DNA from 4 places in the Pseudoalteromonas sp. UG3-2 genome. Region 3 is predicted to be linked to each of the others. Evidence: predicted binding sites of a transcription regulator. Region 3 holds the regulator's gene; each other region holds the start of a gene.
The links. The regulator sigma-54, encoded in region 3, starts transcription at its own class of promoters, with help from an activator protein. The targets are predictions, from matches to a motif close to GTTGGCACGNNNNTNGNNT.
Positions count from the first base shown of each region.

Region 1: fliE (flagellar hook-basal body complex protein FliE) is a predicted target of sigma-54. The motif match lies at 877-895, and genes of this name have one in related genera.
Region 2: R3P39_RS03390 (FimV/HubP family polar landmark protein) is a predicted target of sigma-54. The motif match lies at 1,102-1,120, and genes of this name have one in related genera.
Region 4: R3P39_RS13905 (DUF2884 family protein) is a predicted target of sigma-54. The motif match lies at 1,309-1,327, and genes of this name have one in related genera.

Region 1 covers NZ_JAWLJU010000002.1:96,939-99,144, forward strand. Annotated here, with positions in the region: gene R3P39_RS03760 (sigma-54-dependent transcriptional regulator) at 1-760, shown strand, start outside; gene fliE (flagellar hook-basal body complex protein FliE) at 933-1,265, shown strand; gene fliF (flagellar basal-body MS-ring/collar protein FliF) at 1,286-2,206, shown strand, end outside.
Region 2 covers NZ_JAWLJU010000002.1:14,030-16,235, forward strand. Annotated here, with positions in the region: gene R3P39_RS03385 (aspartate-semialdehyde dehydrogenase) at 1-921, shown strand, start outside; gene R3P39_RS03390 (FimV/HubP family polar landmark protein) at 1,180-2,206, shown strand, end outside.
Region 3 covers NZ_JAWLJU010000002.1:1,959,793-1,961,998, forward strand. Annotated here, with positions in the region: gene lptB (LPS export ABC transporter ATP-binding protein) at 1-434, shown strand, start outside; gene R3P39_RS11945 (RNA polymerase factor sigma-54) at 481-1,980, shown strand; gene hpf (ribosome hibernation promoting factor) at 2,010-2,206, shown strand, end outside.
Region 4 covers NZ_JAWLJU010000002.1:2,435,578-2,437,783, forward strand. Annotated here, with positions in the region: gene R3P39_RS13900 (aminotransferase-like domain-containing protein) at 1-451, shown strand, start outside; gene R3P39_RS13905 (DUF2884 family protein) at 486-1,271, opposite strand; gene R3P39_RS13910 (PA3496 family putative envelope integrity protein) at 1,561-1,746, shown strand; gene R3P39_RS13915 (c-type cytochrome) at 1,894-2,206, opposite strand, start outside.

The DNA.
Region 1 (2,206 bases), 1.9 Mb from region 3:
CGGGGCTATCCAAGCTTGTCCGGGGAAATTTGAGCAAGCACAGAAAGGCACTATTTTACTCGACGAGATTACTGAGATGGATTTGGGCCTGCAAGCTAAATTGCTGCGGGTGTTGCAAGAGCGTGAAGTAGAGCGCTTGGGAAGCCGCAAAACCATTTCACTGGATGTGCGAGTGTTGGCGACCAGTAACCGCGACTTAAAAGAAGCCGTTGCTGAGGGCGTATTTCGTGAAGATTTATATTACCGCTTAAATGTGTTCCCACTTGAGTGGTTGCCATTAAAAGAGCGACCTGGTGACATTGTGGTGCTAGCGGAGCACTTGTTGACCCGCCATACTCAGTCAGTGTCAAAACCAACGCCACAGTTAAGCACCAAGGCAAAAGAGAAACTATTACAGCATAGCTGGCCTGGTAACGTACGCGAGTTAGACAATGTCATTCAGCGCGCCTTGATTTTATTACAAGGCAATGAAATTCATGAAGACGATATCTTTATTGAGCACTTTTCAGCCATGCCAGAAACGCTTGCAGATACTGCGGTAGTAGCCACTTCGATTACCCCAACAGAGCGGGAAAGTGAAGCGGATGGTATGAACTACAAAGAAGAGCTGCAAGACAAAGAGCATCAAATTATTCTCGATACGTTGGCTAAATTTAATGGTAAACGTAAACAAGTAGCTGAAGTGCTGGGTATGAGCCCCAGAACGCTGCGCTATAAGTTGGCCAAAATGCGCGACTTAGGGATTGCGTTGCCCGTTTAACTGAGTTGTTATCTGTTTTTTACTTCAGGCGCTGCAGTCAGCGCCTGCTTATTTCCCTCCTGCCAAAATTCCGTCACAGAAAGCTTCTATAAGTCATTGAATTATAGTGTTTATTTGTTGGCATGAAATGTGCTTTAACTAAGTTACGTATAGTTATTTTGGATAAAGCATCATGAAAGTACAATCATCAGCGCTATTTCAAGAAATGCAAGCGATGGCTGCACAAGCGACTAAAAATCCACAGCCTACGGTTGAGCCGGTTAAAACAGCCGCGTCGTCATCTGCGCAATTTGGCGATTTATTATCTGATGCCTTGAATACCGTTCATGGCTTACAGCAAAACGCTAAGCAAAAAGTGGTTGCAGTCGAAACGGGAGACCGTAGTGTGTCTTTGGCCGAAGCGATGATCGCCAAGCAAAAATCTTCGGTGGCTTTTGAGGCGACAGTACAAGTGCGTAACAAGCTTGTTGAGTCATATAAAGAAATTATGAGCATGCCAGTTTAATAGAGTGACTTTGGAGAGTAATCGTGGCTACTAATCAATCAACAGATCTAACGCTTTCCGACGGCGCTATGAATAACGATAGCGGCGCAGATGAGCAGCAAGAGCAAAAATCTGGCTACTTTAGCGCGTTAAGTGGTGTCGATATGTTACGCCAGGTTACTCTGGTCATTGCTTTGGCAATTTGTTTAGCAATAGCAATCTTCATCATTATCTGGGCGCGTCAGCCAGATATGCGCCCACTAGGCAAATATCCTACCGAAGAGTTGGTGGAAACACTCGATTTTCTTGATCAGCAGAAAATTGAATACGAGCTTGATGGCAACACCATTATGGTGGCTGAGTCGGATTACCAAAACATTAAACTCAGCATGGCCCGTGACGGTTTCTCGCAGTCACCCAGTTCAGGTACTGATATCTTAATGCAAGATATGGGCTTTGGGGTGAGTCAGCGCTTAGAACGTGAGCGTCTCAAGCACAGCCGTGAACAACAGTTATCTCGCACCATTGAAGAGCTGCAAGATATCAACCGCGCCAAGGTATTATTGGCTATCCCGAAAGAAAATGTCTTTGCTCGTCGTGAGAAAAAACCGTCAGCTACTGTGGTTGTGACCATGAAACGCGGTCGCACATTAGACGGCGAAGAAGTCGATTCCATCGTTGATATTGTCGCCTCAGCAGTGCAAGGTTTAGAGCCTGCACGTGTTACCGTGACCGATCAAAATGGCCGTCTACTTAATTCGGGCTCGCAAGACTCCCTGGCTGCACGCTCAAGAAAAGAATATGACCTTGAACGCAAGCGTGAACAAGAATACCTAGAAAAAATTGATAGTATTCTTATTCCTACCGTGGGCTTAGGTAACTTTACTGCCCAAGTTGACTTAACCATGGACTTTAGCTCGGTGGAAGAAACGCAGAAACGTTTCAACCCAGACTTACCTGCG
Region 2 (2,206 bases), 1.9 Mb from region 3:
AACCTTTATCCATTAGCAAGTAGCCGCAGTGCCGGTGAAGAAATTGACTATATGGGTGAAAAAGTAACGGTACTCGATGTGGCAGAGTTTGACTTTGCTAATGCCCACATTGGCCTGTTTTCTGCGGGCGGTTCGGTGTCTGAAAAGTACGCGCCAATTGCTGCTGAAGCTGGTTGTGTGGTGATTGATAACACTTCCCACTTTAGATACGACTTTGACGTGCCGTTAGTGGTGCCTGAAGTGAATGAGTCAAGCTTGGCTGATTTTAGAAACCGTAACATTATTGCCAACCCAAACTGCTCTACGATTCAAATGATGGTGGCGCTTAAGCCGATTTATGATGCCTATGGCATTGACCGCATCAATGTTTCTACTTATCAAGCGGTATCGGGTGCCGGTAAAGAAGCGGTGGATGAGCTGGCTAAGCAAACCGCAAATTTAATGAACGCCAGACCGATGGAAAATGACATTTTTGCTAAGCAGATCGCCTTCAATGTGATCCCGCAAATCGATGCCTTTCAAGACAATGGCTATACCAAAGAAGAAATGAAAATGGTGTGGGAAACGCAAAAAATCTTAGGTGATTCGAGCGTGATGGTTAACCCAACCGCGGTTAGAGTGCCGGTGTTCTTTGGTCATGCGGAAGCCATTCACCTAGAAACACGGATGCCATTTGATTTAGAGCACGTCAAGCAGCTGCTTGCAGATGCCCCTGGGGTTGAGCTGATTGCGGATGACACTGACTTTCCAACGCCGGTAACGGACGCCAGCGGTAACGATACCGTTTATGTGGGGCGCGTAAGACAAGATATCTCACACCCTATGGGACTGAATCTTTGGGTGGTGTCGGATAACACTAGAAAAGGCGCAGCAACCAATAGCGTGCAAATTGCAGAAGCATTAATTGCGCAATATTTATAACGTTCGCGACCATTAAAACCACAAAACGGCAAATTTCTGCCAAGAACTTTGCCGTTTTGTCAATTACTTGACTCGACAATGACTTATCTCGTTTTACCCTCTCAGCATAAAGCATTATAACAATCTTAACTTTCAATACGTTGCAATGGATATTCCGGCATATCTGGTTTATAGTTTGCATTTGGAATAGAGCTTGCTTCAGAGCCATAATAATAAATGTCGTTTAACGAGTGTTGAACATATGAGTAAAGGATCGGCATGCGCGGTTTAGCCTTATTTAGTATCTTTGTCTTTGCATTGGTTGCCACACCACTTCACTCTGAAGAGGGGACGGTGTTAAAGGGCCCGAAAGGGGTTGATTATGGCGCGCAGGGTCGCTCTATCGGTCCAATAAAACCAACCGACACCTTATGGCGCATTGCCCAAAAAGTTCGCCCCGATGGCTCATCCGTTACTATTTACCAGGTGATGAAGGCGCTGTACGATAAAAACCCCACCGCCTTTTTAGACAAAAACCTAAACCACATGCGCGATGGCGCTTATCTACAAATTCCGACGCTGGCAGAAATTCGTAGCGTTAACCCTGAGCTGGCTAAACAAAAATCCGATCAAGACGACAAGTTATGGGAGATGAAACGCAACGGCCAACTCCAAACCAGTGATATAAATGCCGCAGAAAAGCGTGTCACTCAGGCTCGTAAAGTGGATGTTGAGCAAGCCCGTGAAGATTTAACCAACCAGTTACGCTCGCTCAAAATGGAGCAAGACATGCGTTTGCTGGACTTGCAGAAACAGTTTAAGTCATCCGTACGCAATGTCGAAGAGATCCTATCCGAAAACACGAAACTGAAGCAGCAACTGGGGGATATTACCAACGAGTTGCAGTCTGTGCGTACGCAGCTTGGCCGAGACAGTGAAATACAACAACAACTGAAGTCTGTCATTGACCTACAAAATGAAATGATTGCCCAGCAGCAGGCGGCTAAAGCCGAGGCAGAGCAAGAAGGCAGCTTATCCGCGTTTTTCACATCCCCGCTTGGAATTGCACTGCTGGCAACCTTACCCGCCTTGCTGGCCATCGCTGGCCTAGTGATGTTTTTACGGAGAAAAAACACCGCCAAAGCAGATAGCGATGATGACGACGACTTCTTACCGCAATCACCTGCAGCCCCTGCTGCCGCCGCTGCCACTGCAGGTGCAGCCGCTGCAACTGAGCCTGATCCGCTGGATATCAGCGATGGCAACGATGAAGATCCGCTTGGTGGCAGCGTCCAGCTGGATGACG
Region 3 (2,206 bases):
ACTTAATGGCCATTTTAGAGACCCGTAAGGACTTAACCAAGGCCCAACGCGAAACCGAACTCAATGAACTATTAGATGAGTTTAATATCCAGCATATTCGCGACTCACAGGGAATGGCATTGTCTGGTGGTGAACGACGTCGAGTAGAGATCGCCCGAGCACTGGCGGCCAACCCGAAATTTATTCTCCTTGATGAACCTTTTGCTGGTGTTGATCCCATTTCGGTGTTAGATATAAAGACCATTATTGAACACTTAAAAAATCGTGGCATTGGCGTGCTAATTACGGATCATAATGTCAGGGAAACCCTTGATGTATGTGAAAAAGCTTATATTGTTTCACATGGGGAATTAATCGCATCAGGTACGCCAGAACACGTTTTAGCCGATCAAACCGTAAGAGATGTCTACCTAGGCGAACAATTCAAGCTATAGTTAAGACGTAGTAATAATAACTGTTAAAAGGGATTGTTAAAGATACATGAGGCAATCATTACAGCTGCGCATGGGGCAGCAACTTACAATGACTCCACAACTGCAACAGGCGATTCGCTTGCTGCAGCTCAGTACGTTGGATTTGCAACAGGAAATCCAAGAAGCACTGGATAGCAATCCGTTGCTAGAAGTGGAAGAAGGTGAAAACGCTGATACCGAAAGCTTGGAGCAAAACAACCAAGAAAAATCCGCTGCAGACGAAGGTCAAGCATCTCAGGAAGAAGCGCCTGTCAGTGATTATGAGCTCGATTCTGATACCGCCATGAGTAAAGACACGGTCAGCGATGACTTAGCCATGGACGTCACTTGGGATGAGTATATGAGTGCAGCCCCTGTTGCCAGCTCTGCACCTCTTCCTGATGATGATAATGTTTATCAAGGAGAAACGTCTGAGTCGCTGCATGACTATTTGATGTGGCAATTAGAGCTCACTCCTTTTAGTCCCACGGATAGAGCCATTGCTATTGCTATCATTGAGGCGGTAGATGTCTCAGGATTACTTACCCTAAGCTGTGAAGACATTCTCGACAGCATTAATGACGCAGAAGCAGAGGAACCGATAGAATTAGACGAGGTGGAAGCCGTACTCAAGCGTGTGCAGCTGTTTGACCCTGTCGGTGTTGCCGCGCGTAGCTTGCAAGAGTGTTTGTGTATTCAGCTTAACCAATTTGCACCAGAGACGCCTTGGCTGGCAGAAACCAAAATGATCCTTACCGAGCACATCGATCTGTTGGCGAGCCGAGATTACCGTACTTTAGCGAAAAAAACCCGGCTCAAAGAAGCTGAGTTGAAAGAGGTGATGACTCTTATTCATAGCCTCAACCCCAAACCGGCCGCCAGCATTATTCGTGAAGAGCCTGAGTACGTCATTCCTGATGTCTCGGTAAAAAAAGTAAAAGGTCGCTGGGTAGTTGAACTCAACCCAGATGCTATGCCGAAAATCCGCGTTAATGACCATTATGCGGCCATGTCTAGAACCGCTCGCTCTAGTGCTGATAGCCAATTTATTCGCTCCCACTTACAAGAAGCTAAGTGGTTTATTAAAAGCTTAGAAAGCCGTAATGATACTTTATTAAAAGTAACCAATTGCATTGTCCAACAACAACAGGCATTCTTTGAACATGGCCCTGAGGCAATGCGCCCTATGGTACTTAATGATGTCGCTGAGATGGTTGATATGCATGAGTCTACAATTTCTCGTGTCACCACCCAGAAGTATATGCATACGCCTCGTGGTATCTTTGAGTTAAAGTATTTCTTCTCTAGCCATGTAAGTACCGAAAACGGCGGTGAGTGCTCATCTACCGCGATTAGAGCGCTCATCAAGAAGCTAATAGCTGCAGAAAATACCGCTAAGCCATTAAGCGATAGCAAAATTGCAGATATTTTAGCTGAGCAAGGAATTAAGGTAGCGAGACGTACGATTGCAAAATATCGTGAATCCCTAGCCATTCCACCGTCAAATCAACGCAAAAGCTTGATTTAAGACGTAAAAAACCAAGAAGGAAAATGCTTATGCAACTAAATCTAACTGGTCGCCATGTAGAAATCACAGACTCATTACGAGACTATGTCACCAACAAGTTTGCGAAGCTAGAGAGGCATTTTGATCATATAAATAACGTTCACGTGATCCTTGATGTTGAAAAGCTGGTACAAAAGGCAGAGGCAACATTACACGTCAACGGCGGTGAGCTGTTTGCATCAACCGA
Region 4 (2,206 bases), 480 kb from region 3:
AGCAGGGCAGTTTGTGGCTAAGGCGAAGCGTATCAAGCGTGCGTTAAGTTGTTCTTCATCGCTGATGAATCAGTGGGCGTTAGCTGAGTTCCTCAGCTCGGGTGGCTATGAGCGTCACTTAAAGCTAGTACGTAAGCGCTTAATGGAAAACCGGGACCGTATGGTGCAAACGGTGCGTCAAGCATTCACAGACGACATACGGGTTAGCCGGCCGCAAGGAGGGTGCGTACTGTGGCTGGATCTGGGGAAGCAAGTGAGTGGAGCGGCATTATTTCAACGGGCACTGGAAAACGGCATTAGCATTACTCCTGGCACCTTGTTTAGCGCCAGTAACCGATATCAGCACTGTATTAGAATTAGCTATGGATTACCGTGGAGCAGTGACGTAGAGCAGGCAGTTTATCAATTAGGCAGGCTGACGACAGAGCTTAAAAACGCCAGTGGACGCTAATAGCATGCACTGGCGGTGAGCAGAGGGTTATCCTTTATTTAAAACGAAACAGTTGAAAATTAGACATTTCTGGTACCGCTTTGGCAACCATTGCTTCACTGTGAGCGATTTTTTCGAAGTCACCACACAGGGCATTGGCTTTTGCTTCGATGGCTTCGGCTTGGTGTTCAACTTTGCTTTCAATTTGCTGAGCAAAGTTCGTCATGCGCTTTTCGAAGTTGCCCATGTCGCCATTGGCATCAGACATCTCATTACCTAGTGCCACTAAAATACTGCCGATAGATTGCATCATGGCCTCTTCCATGGCTTCTTCAATTTTCTCTTCAAATTGACCGTTGAAGTTCTGACCAAAGTCTTCGAAGGTTTGTTTTCCCATCACAAAGGCACCCTGTTGATAAAAGGTGCGATGTACTTCACTTTCTAAGTCGGCAATCACCGCATGAATATTGTCTAAGCTATTTAGGTTAAATGCTTGCGCCACCTCATCTAACGCGACACCGGCCAGTTTAATGCCTTCAAAAGCGATGTCGGCCACTTGCGGTAAGCGACCACGTAACTGGTCACCGTATTGACTCAACTGCGCTTGCTGCTCAGCCGTTAAATTGACTTTTTCGCCATTGATGGTCAGCTCACCGTATTGTGTGATAGCGGCGGTATTATCTCTGGCAGTGGTAATGGTAAGGTGGTTGGGCGTAATTTTTACGTCGTTTTGAAACTCGACTTCACAGTTGTCACCGCTAAATGTGATGTGATTCTTTTGGTGTGCCATAGCGGTGCTGCTGATCATGGTTGCAGCGCTTAACAATAAAACTTTATACATGGTTTATCCCCTTTACTCTTGATTACGATAAGAAATAAAACAAGAACAGTGCCAACAATTAAAGTTCATATAAAACAGTGTGTTGAGGTTTTTTGGGGATATAGGTAAAAGAAAAGCGATGAGTAAAATGACGATTATTTGGTGAGATTCCGCACTATTTTTAAGAGGATAAATAAAATTTATTGTCATGATAAAAAACTCTCACTTTTCAGATCGTGATTTTAGCGCTAAATAGTGATCTTGAGAGTTCGCTCTCATCATTTTTAATTCAATATTTTTGGAGTGAGTTGTGGGTAAGACATTTTCTTACGATGCCCTTGATGATGACTTTGCAGATGATGAGTTTAAAAAGCTTGGGCGTAACCAGCATGACAAACAAAAGCGTAAAATTAAACGCAAGCTAGATGACTACCTAGAGCAAAAACGCTTACGCAGAAATTTAGGTGACGATGACTTCGATTACCTAGACGACTAGTGATCTTAGTTACCTATAAGCTGTGGCGATGACGACAGGTTATTATGCAATTCGGCTTATGGTTTCAGCCATTTACCAGCCGTATATGGTGGTGGGTGCCTGAGAATAAACAGCCGCGTTATGCGGCTGTTTGGTATGATAATGTTATTAGTCTTTGAATGACTTATGGCAGTCTTTACAGCCCTTTGCCCAATCACGGAATGCTGGCGCAATTTGTTTTTTATCACCACTTTGAGCGGCAACCGCAAGCGCTTGAGCGTATTCGGCAAATTGCGAAGCTTTGCTGTCGAACGTGGCTTTATCTTGCCAAATAGCAGGTAAGGCGTCGGTATCGCCCTTATCTGAACCTGTGATAAATGCTTCCCATGGCATTTGCGAAAGTTGTGCTGCGTTTTCTGCGCGCTGCTTAAACACTTCGGCATCAAACGGTACTTTACCCTTTAGCATGTCGCCCATATTA